Regions from separate parts of the Bifidobacterium sp. C0047B3 genome, predicted to be linked through region 4. Evidence: riboswitches for the same ligand, from Rfam matches in the RefSeq annotation. Region 4 holds a riboswitch; each other region holds the start of a gene.
What was found. A riboswitch is a leader RNA that binds a small molecule or an ion and turns the genes downstream of it on or off. The one in region 4 is predicted to bind thiamine pyrophosphate.
Positions count from the first base shown of each region.

Region 1: it holds a riboswitch for thiamine pyrophosphate, as region 4 does, so the genes downstream of both, AC1EKT_RS01765 (hydantoinase/carbamoylase family amidase) here and thiM (hydroxyethylthiazole kinase) in region 4, are expected to answer to the same signal.
Region 2: it holds a riboswitch for thiamine pyrophosphate, as region 4 does, so the genes downstream of both, AC1EKT_RS02380 (ABC transporter permease) here and thiM (hydroxyethylthiazole kinase) in region 4, are expected to answer to the same signal.
Region 3: it holds a riboswitch for thiamine pyrophosphate, as region 4 does, so the genes downstream of both, thiC (phosphomethylpyrimidine synthase ThiC) here and thiM (hydroxyethylthiazole kinase) in region 4, are expected to answer to the same signal.

Region 1 covers NZ_JBWPWH010000001.1:478,748-481,821, forward strand. Annotated here, with positions in the region: gene allW (allantoin permease) at 1-96, opposite strand, end outside; gene AC1EKT_RS01765 (hydantoinase/carbamoylase family amidase) at 429-1,670, opposite strand; TPP riboswitch at 1,858-1,947, opposite strand; tRNA gene AC1EKT_RS01770 (tRNA-Val) at 2,186-2,258, opposite strand; tRNA gene AC1EKT_RS01775 (tRNA-Val) at 2,298-2,369, opposite strand; tRNA gene AC1EKT_RS01780 (tRNA-Cys) at 2,400-2,470, opposite strand; tRNA gene AC1EKT_RS01785 (tRNA-Gly) at 2,499-2,571, opposite strand; gene AC1EKT_RS01790 (hypothetical protein) at 3,028-3,074, opposite strand, start outside.
Region 2 covers NZ_JBWPWH010000001.1:620,203-623,276, reverse strand. Annotated here, with positions in the region: gene AC1EKT_RS02385 (ABC transporter substrate-binding protein) at 1-394, opposite strand, end outside; gene AC1EKT_RS02380 (ABC transporter permease) at 548-1,363, opposite strand; TPP riboswitch at 1,353-1,477, opposite strand; gene eno (phosphopyruvate hydratase) at 1,688-2,983, shown strand.
Region 3 covers NZ_JBWPWH010000001.1:346,637-349,710, forward strand. Annotated here, with positions in the region: gene thiC (phosphomethylpyrimidine synthase ThiC) at 1-1,468, opposite strand, end outside; TPP riboswitch at 1,466-1,571, opposite strand; gene AC1EKT_RS01205 (methionine ABC transporter permease) at 1,636-2,316, opposite strand; gene AC1EKT_RS01210 (methionine ABC transporter ATP-binding protein) at 2,319-3,074, opposite strand, start outside.
Region 4 covers NZ_JBWPWH010000001.1:48,628-51,701, forward strand. Annotated here, with positions in the region: gene thiD (bifunctional hydroxymethylpyrimidine kinase/phosphomethylpyrimidine kinase) at 1-31, shown strand, start outside; gene thiM (hydroxyethylthiazole kinase) at 292-1,869, opposite strand; TPP riboswitch at 1,859-1,970, opposite strand; gene AC1EKT_RS00150 (hypothetical protein) at 2,539-3,074, shown strand, end outside.

The DNA of each region.
Region 1 (3,074 bases), 430 kb from region 4:
TGGCAGTAAATCTTCGTTAGTGTAGCCGCGCTCGCGGTAACATTCCAAGTTTTTACTATCTACTGGCTCATCTTTTAGCAGTTTACTAATTTGCATGCGCACCTCCTTACTTTTCTTGTTTGTAAATTTGATTCTTTTTTGTGTTTTGAGTTTTGTGTTTTGAGTTTTGTGTTTTTTGAAAGTAATAATCGCAACTTTGCTCAAAAATAAAAAAAGATACGAAAGGATATCGTACCCGTGGTGGTGCGCCCCTTCGTATCAGCCTCTTATTCGTGAATAAGCGTTGTACTCTCATTCGATATTCACTTTTCTTCGCTGCGATTAATTAAGCAGTGAAGTTGGCATCGTATATGCCTTTTGTGTCCTTCCTAAATTTCTATTTCTTTTTGGTTTTCGTTTGGTTTTCGTTATTTTTTAGTTGATTTTAGTTAGTCCTCATAAGCCAAACTATGCAGAGCATCTCGTAAAAGCTTTACTCCGTGAACAGCGTCTTGTGGATCTGTGTACTCTTCTGGAGCGTGACTAATACCATCTTTTGAAGGAACGAAAATCATTCCGGATTTTACAAACGGAGCAAAAATTTGCGTATCTTGACCAGCGCCTGAATGCATGACTCTGTACGCATAACCTTGCTTATTAGCTTGATCTTTCAAAAGATTAATAATATCGTCGCTAAGTGGTGTAGGATCATCAGACATCCACTTATCAATCTGCGCTGTAATGCCATAAGACTTGGCAGTTTCGTGAATATCTTCGTCGAGTTCCTGCAAGAATTTATCAAGAAAAGCTTTATCTGTATGACGGCAGTTCATTGAAAAAGTAACTTCTCCAGGAACAATATTTACTTGATTTGGAACTACGCTGATTCTACCGAAAGTAAGTACCAGTGGGTCGCCTGCTTGCTTAGCTTTGTCAAGATTCTTGGCGATTATATGAGACATGCAATCTACTGCATCGTGCCTGTAGGACATCATTGTTGTGCCAGCGTGATTTTGTACGCCTTTAAGATGAATATCCCAACGATGCTGGCCAGCAATGCTAGTGATAATACCTAAATCTTCGTGATTGCTGTAAAGCGTTGGTCCCTGCTCAATGTGTAGCTCAATCCAGGCTTCAAGATTTGCGAACTTAGGTTGAGTTGTTTGATAATTGAACCCAGCTTCACGCATTGCTGTTTCGAAAGGAACACCTTCACTGTCGCAAATATTTTCTACGTCCTCTTTTTTGGCTAGTCCAAAGAAATTCTTTGAACCCCAGAATACGTATGGGAAACGTGAGCCTTCCTCTTCTGCTAAGCAGATAATGCGAAGACTTTTCTTTGGCTTTCCATATCTAGTAAGTAAATTCTTAATTGCTAAATAGGCTGCAACTATTCCAAGTTGACCGTCGAAACGACCTCCTCTTGAAACTGTGTCAATATGCGATCCACAAGCTATTATGCTTTCTGGCTTTTCACATCCTTCAACAGTTGCAATTAGGTTTCCAACTTGGTCGAATTCCACAGTCATACCGAGTTTTTCAAATCGTTGACGAAGAGCAAAAAGAGCCTGTTTCCAAGATTTTGTGTAAAGAGGTCGAGTAACTCCTTGTTCTCCTGGTTTTTCTGTGAATCCTGCAAGCCAGCTTATGGCTGATTCTATAGTTTCAGCACTTATGCTGCTATTAATCATGTGCAGTATTCCTCCTCACTTGTGCAAGTTTTCCCAAAAGTGACATTCAGGCGGATATTTTTTTTGGTTTTTGTTTTTGTTTTGGTTTTTGTTGTTTAGTTTTTTTTTAATTGTTTAGTTGATACTCGTGTAATTGCTACTACTTTGTGGCAACGCAAGATATCACGAAAATCGTGATAGAAAGAAATCACTTACTGTAATTGCTCCCTACGTATGTCTTAACAAAACAGGTTCAAAGGGTGTTTCTCAACTGTTTCCAGTACCCCTGCAATTTTCACTTGTACTCGGATGAGTATAGCACGATATTAAATGAACTCAAAATGAACATTCGCATGTGTGTTTCTGTGAAGAAATGATTGGTTGCTTGCTTTGCTGGTTGATTGGTTGCTATGAGATATTGCTTCCATTTGTGGTTGCATGTATGTTCGGCTGCAAAAAATTTTCATATGAAAGTTAGGAAATAAAAAATAGCCAAATAACAAAAAACGCAGTGCTTCTACACTGCGAACATATTGTGGGTGATATAGGAATCGAACCTATGACCCCTTCCGTGTGAAGGAAGTGCGCTAGCCGCTGCGCCAATCACCCAAAATTTTTTAATTATGCGTGAAAGGCAATCCTTTCGAGTGGGCGATACAAGGTTCGAACTTGTGACCCCTTCCGTGTCAGGGAAGTGCGCTACCACTGCGCCAACCGCCCAGGTTGTTAATTAAGCTTGAAGCTTAATCGAGGTGGGTACGAGAGTCGAACTCATCTATACGGCTTTGCAGGCCGCTGCCTAACCGCTTGGCTAACCCACCGTAAGGTCGAATAACTCATCGGACCTAGAGCGGACAACGGGACTCGAACCCGCGGTCTCAACCTTGGCAAGGTTGCGCTTTACCAACTAAGCTATGTCCGCAATGCAACTTTACTGAACAACGTCAGCGCCGAAGCACGAGTAACTACTATACCCGAAATATTTACAAATGCAAGCCCTCGCCTATTTTGGCGTGTCGTTTGGTGTTTCTGTTGGTGTGTTTTTTGGTGTGTTTGTAGGTGTGTCTTTCGGTGTGTTCGTTTGTGAGTGTTGGTTGGAGGTTTGTTATGCGTATGGTATTGGAGCATTTGCGAGCGCAAGTGTTACTTTCTCAGTTGGCTAGCTGAGTTTTTAACGATGTTTGGGCTGTGAGTGTTACTTTCTCAGTTTGTTGACTGAGTTTTTAACAGTTTTTTGCTGATTACCGTTACTTTTTCAGTTCGTTGACTGAGTTTTTAACGGTGTTTAGAACTTGGCTTAATATTCCCAGCTTCGCAATCTTCATTTTAAGTATATTTTCTAGGGTTATAGGTTCTAGGGTTATAGACCAAAATTTATTTATTCATCTGGGGAATGGACTTTACGTGGGACTCCTAAATCGTCTG
Region 2 (3,074 bases), 570 kb from region 4:
CGATTCCTTGAGAATCACCATTGTAATATTCGAGCGCAAAAGCTACCCATGGCTGTCCTTCAGCAATCAAATCAATGAAGCGTCCAGTTCCAGTAGTTGTAGCATCTGCATTTCCGCTCATAACGGCAGTAAGACCATCAACTGGAGTGTAAGGACCAGTGTAAACTACTTTAGATTTGCCAAATTCATCTTGAAGGAATTTCTCATTTTTCAAAGTAGTTAAATAATTTGCTGTAGAAAGATAAGCAACTCTCATAGTTCCAGCGTCTTCTTTTGAAGAAGCGGTTGATGATTTTTGTGAGCTTCCGCAAGCTGCAAGAGATACAGTTGCACAAGCAGCGCAGATTAATGCAATAATGCTCTTTTTAGAAAATCGCATTTTTAAATTAGCCATGATATATAGCTCCTTTTGTTTGGTTGTTATTATTTGTTGTTTGTTTGGTTGTTATTATTTGGTTGTTGATTCTAAATATTGACTAATTCTTAAAAAGCAATTTAATGCATTTTAAAAAGTAGTTAACTTTAGAAAAATGTTGATATTACTAGATTATTTGCGTGATTTTCTATCTAATCTGCGTTCAGGTATAAGGAGATACTCTAATATATTTGCAGTAAGCTCAGATCCAAGACCTGCAATTGCGTACATAATAACGCATGCCATCATTTGATCTGGCCTAAAGAATTCTTGCGCTCTTGAAAGAATGTATCCAATTCCAATAGAAGAATTAACTGTTTCGCAAGTCACTAATGCAACCCATGCTACAGATATTGCAAATCGCAAACCTGTCATAAAACTTGGAAGTGTGCCGCGAAGCAAAATAGATATAAAAATAGTAGATTTTTTAACGTGATAAACCTGCGCTAATTCAAGAAGTTTTGGATCAATATTACGAACTCCGTCGCGAATATTAACGTACATAGGTCCAAAAACGCCAACAGCTATAAGCGCTATTTTCATCGTTTCATCTATTCCGAGGAAAATTATTAATATTGGAGCTAAAGCCGGGAATGGAATTGACCTCAACATGTGGCTTGGTTTATCAACTACAATATTGCCAAGCTTACTGCCTCCTGCAAGTATGCCTGCAGGAACAGCAAAAATAATTCCTAGCAAAAGTCCTAAAAGAACTCGTAAAATACTTATTCCTAAGGATTTTAATAATATGCCTTCGCTGTTTAAATCAATAAAAGCTTGTATTACTTCATATGGGGATGGCAAAGAACGGTCTTCGACTGGAGAAAGAGTTGTGAAAAACCACAAAACCAAAATGAGTATAGTTGAAATCCACACTTTACACGAAGATACCGCTTTAAACGCAATCTTCAATATGTTCTTCGCTTTATTAGGCGAACTGTAAGTCATGCGACAATCCCTTCGATAGTTTTAGCTATATCAGGTTCAACGAGTGTATTCTCAGCGCAACACTGTATGTATTGTTGTTTGGCACGATGTAGTTGCGCACCCCGTGTCTGAGGTCATTATCACTTAAGGGTATGGACAACTGTATTTTAAATCGATATTTATAAACGATATTGCTTAAAAATATACAATTGGCTCATATGACTCGAGTTAAATCAAAATATTGTGAACGTTCACGGCATAAATACGCTGATACTCAATATAACGTCCATAAAACGCACTAGTCTTGGAAGAGTCATCACAACCCATAGGTATAAAGGAGTAGTTGTGGCAGCTATTGAAAGCGTATATGCACGCGAAATTTTGGATTCTCGTGGAAATCCTACTGTTCAGGTTTATTTGGAGACCGAAGATGGCGCTCAGGGTATTGGTTTAGTGCCTTCTGGTGCTTCTACTGGTGAAGCTGAAGCTTGGGAACGTCGCGATGGTGACAAGTCCCGTTATCAAGGCAAGGGCACGTTGGAAGCTGTTAAGGCTGTCAACGAGGTAATCGCACCTAAGGTTATTGGCATGGATGCCACCGATCAGCGCGCTCTTGATGAGACGATGATTGAGCTTGATGGCACGCCAAACAAGGGCAAGCTTGGTGCTAACGCAATTCTCGGCGTTTCCCTTGCTGCTCTCTACGCTGCTGCTGAATCCGCTCAGCTTCCGTTGTACCGCTACATTGGCGGCACCAATGGTCACATTCTTCCAGTTCCAAACATGAACATCATGAATGGTGGTGCTCACGCTGATTTCGCAACCGATATTCAGGAGTACATGATTTCTCCTTACGGTTTCGCAACCTACAGCGATGCTTTGCGCGCTGGTGTTGAGGTTTATCACACCTTGAAGAATGTTTTGAAGAAGGAAGGTTTGGCAACTGGTCTTGGTGACGAAGGTGGCTTCGCTCCAAAGATGAAGTCCAATGAGGATTCCTTGAAGTACATCATGGATGCAATCGCAGCCGCTGGCTACGAGCCAGGCAAGCAGATTGGTATTTCTCTTGACGTTGCTTCTTCCGAGTTCTACAACAAGGAAACTGGTAAGTATCGTTTCGATGGCGAAGAGCGCGAATCTGCTTACATGCTCGATTACTACGAGAAGCTCATCAACGAGTATCCAATCGTTTCCATCGAAGATCCATTCCAGGAAGAAGGATGGGATGATTGGGCAGAAATCACCAAGCGTCTTGGTGATCGTTTGCAGTTCGTTGGCGATGACTTGCTCGTCACCAATCCAAAGCGTTTGGCTAAGGGTATTGAGCTCGGTGCAGCTAACTCCTTGCTCGTGAAGTTGAACCAGATTGGTTCCGTCACCGAAACCCTCGACGCTATTGAGCTTGCAACTAAGAACGGCTTCACTTCTATGGTTTCCCATCGTTCTGGTGAAACCCCAGATACCACCATTTCTGATCTTGCCGTTGCTAAGAACACCGGCCAAATCAAGACTGGTGCTCCTGCTCGTGGCGAGCGTATTGCTAAGTACAACCGCTTGCTTGAGATTGAGGAAGAGCTTGGTTCTACCGCTCAGTATGCTGGTTACAGCGCATTCAAGGCTTGCAAGAAGTACATGAAGTAACTTTTAGTTTTAAAGTAACTTAGTGGCTTCTTAAGTCTTTGAGTTTTAACGGTCAGTCGTGTTTACGGCTGACCGTTTTTTATTAAATATT
Region 3 (3,074 bases), 300 kb from region 4:
ATGACGTAACAGCAGAATTACCCATGTTTGCGTTGAGCTTAGTCAAGAAGCGCGAACCAATAATCATAGGCTCAGCTTCAGGATGGTTAATATTGCAAGGAATTACAGCACGTCCTGCTGCAACTTCTTCACGAACCAGCTCCACATCGCAATTTTCGCGTGTTGCAACATATTGCATTTCCGGAGTAGTGATTCCGTGGCGAGCGTACCACATTTGCGTAATTGGATGGTCCGCGCCCTTCATTGGCTTATGCGTGCGACCACGCCATTCTTTAGAAGCTTTGCCTCGCTTAATTGCGCGCTTGCCGTCATCTTGAAGATTGCGCCTGCGACCCTCATATTCCACAACGTCACCGCGGTCACGAATCCAGTCAAGGCGAAGCGGAGCCAAGCCTTCCTTCGGGTCGCACTTTGGGCCTTCCGTATTGTAATCCTTAAAAGGCGGGTTAGGGCCTACGCCAGGAGTATCCGAAAGCTTAATTTCCGTATAAGGAACTTCCAAATCGTAAGAACCATATTCATACTCAAAATGAACTGGAGTTGTTTTGCGAATATGAGCTTTATCGCGCTGAGTGCAACCGCGAGCTGCAATGTCAACGCGCTGTTGCTTAGCTAATTTTGCAGCATCCTTTGCTTCTTTAGCGTTAATAAAAGTTGGTTTCTTTTCTTGAGTTTCTGAAGATTTTGATTCAGAATTTTCTGCAACTATTACTCGCTTAGCGTAGCCGTGCTTTTCTTCGCCTCGCACAGCTTTCCAATGTTCAACAAACTCATGCATAGTTGATTCTGGTGTTTCTGAAGAATACAGTGCTTCAGAAACGAACCATCCTGCAGCCTTAGTGTGAGCGATTGTATCGATATCGTCGAGAGCAGTTCTTCCGCCAACTAGAACTGGGAAATCACTTGCGGAACAAATCGTATTAATTTTCGCTTCGTCCAGCGTTGTGTGGTTTGCTTCCAATTCGTAAGCGGCAGTAGTGCTTTCGCATCCTTCTTCAGGATTGTGCATTGCTGTTACGCAAATGTAATCGATGCATCCATCTGGAAGTTCGTTTATTACTTTAACTAAGCTCTCGGTTTCAACAGATAAGCCGATTACAGCATCTTCGCCAAGAAGTGCGCGAGCCTCTCTAGGCTCCATGTCACTTTGTGCTAAGTGCACTCCGTCAACTTTGATGCTTTGATTGCGAGCTTGCCAAACGACATCAACGCGCTCGTCGATAACAAAAGTTACAGAATCGCATTTGTTATTGTCTTCGATGATTTGTGCAATATCGCGTGCAATAGTGGTGATTTCTTTAGCGTTTTCATTGTTGCAATGAAGACGAATAAAAGTCGCTCCAGCGCGCAAAGCATCATCGACAATATCTGTAAGTGGACGATTATTACAAGCTTGTGGGTCTGCAATAAAGCAGGCGCTTAGATTAAATTGATTACGCATTGATGCGTACGGATAATTCGATGTCATACTAAAATCGTTGCTCCCTACGTTGTATTAACTAACAGGTTCGAAGGGTTAGATAAATTAATACCATCTCAGCCTTCTTTCGAAAGCACCCCTGCAAAATGTCGAATTACCAGCAAGTTTACACGATTATGTGCATTTAATTGGTGGTGGGTATGTTGCGAATTTCTTTAGCGTTCGTGATGATTGATTGCGCGTGAAATAAAATCTCCCAAGCTTTGCACAATCTGTACGAGGATAATGCAAAGAATAACAGCCACTGTCATCACATCGTATTGATAACGCTGGTATCCGTATCGTATTGCAATATCTCCGAGTCCGCCTGCTCCAACTGTTCCAGCCATTGCTGAGAATCCAAAAAGCGTAATAAACGTAAGTGCAGCTCCGCGAATTAGTGAAGGTAAAGCTTCCCACAGCAATACTTTGCAAACAATTTGCAATTTGCTTGCTCCAAAGCTTTGTGCTGCTTCGATTAAGCTTCCGTCAACTTCGGCTAAAGATTGTTCAACTACTCTAGCAACGAATGGTGCAGCAGTAATTACCAGAGGCACAATAGCTCCAGGAACTCCCAAAGAAGTGCCAACTATGAGACGAGTAAAAGGAATTATTGCAACTAATAAAATAATAAACGGCACAGAACGCACGATGTTAACAATCCATCCTAGAACTGCGTTAATTGGCGCGTTAGGGCAAATGCCTTTTTTGTTTGATGTAATGAGAAGTACGCCAACTGGAAGTCCAATAAGGTATGCAAAAAGTGTTGCAACTGACGTCATTACGAGTGTGTCTTGCACGCCTTCAATAAGTAAGTCGCCGTATTCGTTAAAAAATTGTGTAGCAGCTTCTAACATTGTTATTTCACCTCATTGGTAAGCGCGTTTGTTTGTTCGTCTGTTTGTGCGTTTGTTGGCTTATTGTTAAGCTCGCTTGCAATCGTGCTTGCAATTTTAGCTCGATGATTTTCCTGTTTTTCATCTGCAATAAGAGTTCGCAAAATATCGCTTTGTGGATTTGCAAAAAGCGTATCAGTGTCACCTAATTCCACAATGCGTCCGCCATCAATCATTGCAACTCGGTCGCAAATATTTCGTGCTACAGCCAGCGAATGCGTAATAATAACAAGCGTTACGTTGAGTTCGCGGTTAATTCGGCTCAATAAATCAAGGATTTGCGCAGTAGTTGTGGAGTCAAGTGCGCTTGTTGCTTCGTCGCAAAGCATAATCGACGGATTATTCGCCAATGCTCGCGCAATTGCTACGCGCTGCTGTTGTCCGCCTGAAAGCTGGCTAGGGTAGCGGTTTGCAAAATCTTTTAAACCAACTAAGTCAAGCAAGTAGTTTGCGCGTTCTTCTCGTTCCTTTTTTGCAGTGTGATTTAGCTCTAATGGGAAAGTTACGTTTCGCAATACTGTACGCTGCTGGAAAAGGCTAAAATTCTGGAAAATCATGCCAATATTAGTGCGTACTTTTGCAAGTTCTTTATCTTTTACTTCGCTAATATCATTTCCGTCAATAATAATTTTGCCAGAAGTTGGTCGCTCAAGCAGATTCATGCAACGAACTAGCGAAGACTTTCCTGCACCAGAAGAACCAAGAATTCCGAATACTTC
Region 4 (3,074 bases):
TTCCGTGCGTATCCTTCAGCAAACTAAGTGATACTCGCGCAGCGCGCAATCTGCGTGAGTAACGAAAAACGGCAGAAACTGTGCAGATGTGTACAGTTTCTGCCGTTTACCAGCCAGATTCCGACCAAAACTTTACAGCGGTGTAAAGAAACTGTCGTTCCCGCACCAAAAAACGGCAGAAACTGTGTAGCCGTGTAAAATAAAGGTCGGCTACGCGCCAAAAAACGGCAAAAACTTTACAACGGTGTAAAGTTTCTGCCGCCTACGCGCTATGCTGCGCTCAAGCTAGCTTTACTCAGTAATCACGCGCTTAAGCTCGCGCGCAACTTTCCCAGCATCCTCAGCGCACATAAGCGCCGATACTGTGCAAACTCCGTCAAGCTCAAGACCGCGAATAGGGAACACTGTGTTCTCGTGAATTCCGCCAATTGCCAACGTTTTTACGCCCATAGAGTGCGCAACTTTCGCAACTTCGTTCACTCCGTCAACTCCCAGCGGTGGCACGTCGTGCGCTTTCGTATGCGTTTCAAAAGCGGCACCGATGCCAATCACATCCGGCAGCGGAACGTCGTTTTCTTTGCACTCGCGGTAAGCTTTCTCCATCAAATCTGGTCGCGCGCAAGAAAGCCCAACCATCCACTCTGCCGGCATAGCCTTTCTCGCCTCAACAAACGGCGTATCCTTTTGCCCAACGTGCAAGTTGAAACCAAGCTGAGCTGCGCAATCAACATGATCGTCAATAAACACAGGCACGTCGCCATGTCCGGAATCAATAAGCGCGTGGCGCAACTTCTTCGCTTTAGCTGCAATCTCCGCGTCGTCGGAATACTTATCGCGCAATTGCACAACTGTAACTCCGCCTTCAATCGCCTCCACAGCCACTTCTTCTTCCGGGCGATTTCCCATTCGCGGATCCGTTACCAAATATAGCGTCCAATCCACAGGCTCCACCGTAAACTCAATATTCGTCAAACTAAACATGTCGTTTACGCTAAGAGTTGAAAGCGCATCCATCCACAGCGTGCGGAAAGTGCCGGGAGCTGTGGTTTGGCGAGCTGCCCAAGTTCCAGCCGCTGCTGCGTGCACGTGCGCTGCAACAGTTGCTGCGAGCGGACGTTCCGGGTTTGCGCCAACGTATGCTGCAACCAACGCTCCCAAAGCGCAACCGGTTCCAACTACCTTAGTCATAGCTTTGTGTCCACCTGTTACGCGAGCTAAACATCCGTGAGCGTAAATCGCGTCTTTTTCTCCGGAAATTGCCACTACAGATCCGTATTTTTTAGCTAATTCGCGAGCAGCTTGAAGCGCGTCGTTTACGTTATCGTGAGAATCTACGCCTTTTCCGTTGCTTTCTTTGCCTGCAAGTGCCATTATTTCGGAAGCGTTTGCACGAATTACAGTAGGGTGGTGCTTAATAATTTCGCGTACAAAGCGCGCGCGTGGAGCAAGTGCTGGAACGCCGATTCCAACCGGGTCAAGCACCCACGGAGTATTGGCTTTTTCGCATCCTTCAACGGCTGCGCGCATGTATTCGGAAGTTTCTGGCTGATGGAATGTGCCAACGTTTATGAGCACGCCTGTGGCAATTTGCGCAAGCTCATGCGCTTCTTCTGGATCGGTTACCATAATTGGCGATGCTCCTGCAGCGAGCAGTGCGTTGGCTGTAATGTCTTGCACGATTACGTTCGTGATGCAATGGGTGAGTGGCTGCTGCGTGCGCACGCGTTCGATGCATTGACGCACGTCGTTAAGGAACATGCGTCGGCGTGCGCGTACAGAGAAGCATGTGTCGACTTGCGTTGTTGAGCTTGTGCAGTATTCGTTTGCTTCGTTGCAGGTATTTGTTTTTTCAGTGTTGCATGTTGTCATAATGTTTCCCTTCGCTAGCACTATCTAGATCAGGTTTTACGGATGTAATCTCAGCGCTTGACTTCACAATTTGTTGCAATTGCGCACTCCGAACCATCCTTCGACTATATCTTTTGTTCGTGACTTACGCTCTTTTGCGTTAGCGCTGCGATTTAGCGCGTAGGCGGCATAAACTGCGCGCGTCTGTAAAGTTTTGGTCGGAATCTAGCTGGGAAGCGGCAGAAACTTTACACAGCTGCACAGTTTCGGTCGGATTTTCTTGCGTTCGCGGCATAAATTTTACACGGCTGTAAAGTTTCGGTCGGATTTTCTTGCGTTCGCGGCATAAATTTTACACGGCTGTAAAGTTTTGGTCGGATTTTCTTGCGTTCGCAGCATAAACTTTACACAGCTGCACAGTTTCTGCCGTTTTCCGTTACTGGTGCAGATTGGCGCTCGCGCGGATTACGCGCTCGCTTACGAAACTCGCGTTGGAAGTCCACTGGACTTCCGACTTGAGCGAGTTTCCGCTCCGAGTTGCTTTCGTGCGCTAAATCGCAGCACTTGCAGGAATCTACAAAAATCGCGCCGCATTTTTGCAACTTCTTCTACATATTTTCGCTTGCAACTGTGTAAACATAAATATGGTAAACAATAAGTAGATTATAGAAGTTACGAAAGCGAGATAACATGGCAAACGATTCCACGCTAGAACAAAAGACTCCTCTCACCGCGCGCGAATACGCGACGCGCACAGCAATACGCACGATTGCAATCATCGCATCTGTTTATGGCATGGCTGCTTCGTGGGAAGGCTTGATGACCTTCACTTATTTTACGAATCTTTCTAACCTTATGATTTGCGTAGCTCTTGCTGGATCGCTTTTGCTTGATACAGCTGCATTTATGCGTGCTCGTAATTCTGCATGTTCCGCCGCGCAGCAAGATTCCGCAGCATCTTGCGCATGGTTCGACTCAAAATCCAACGCTTGGTACATTTTCAAATTCATGATGACCATCTCAATTGCTGTCACATTCACTTTGTACCTGTGTTTCTTAGCACCTACCAATAAGCTTGGTTTCGTTGGCGCTTATATGAATAACGGATGCAGCAGCCTTTGCGTTCACGCAGTTGCGCCGCTTCTTGCAATCGCTGATTTTGTGCTTTTTGATTATCGTTTCCGCTCTACTCGCGCACATTTGTATGTTTCTACTGTTCCGCCTCT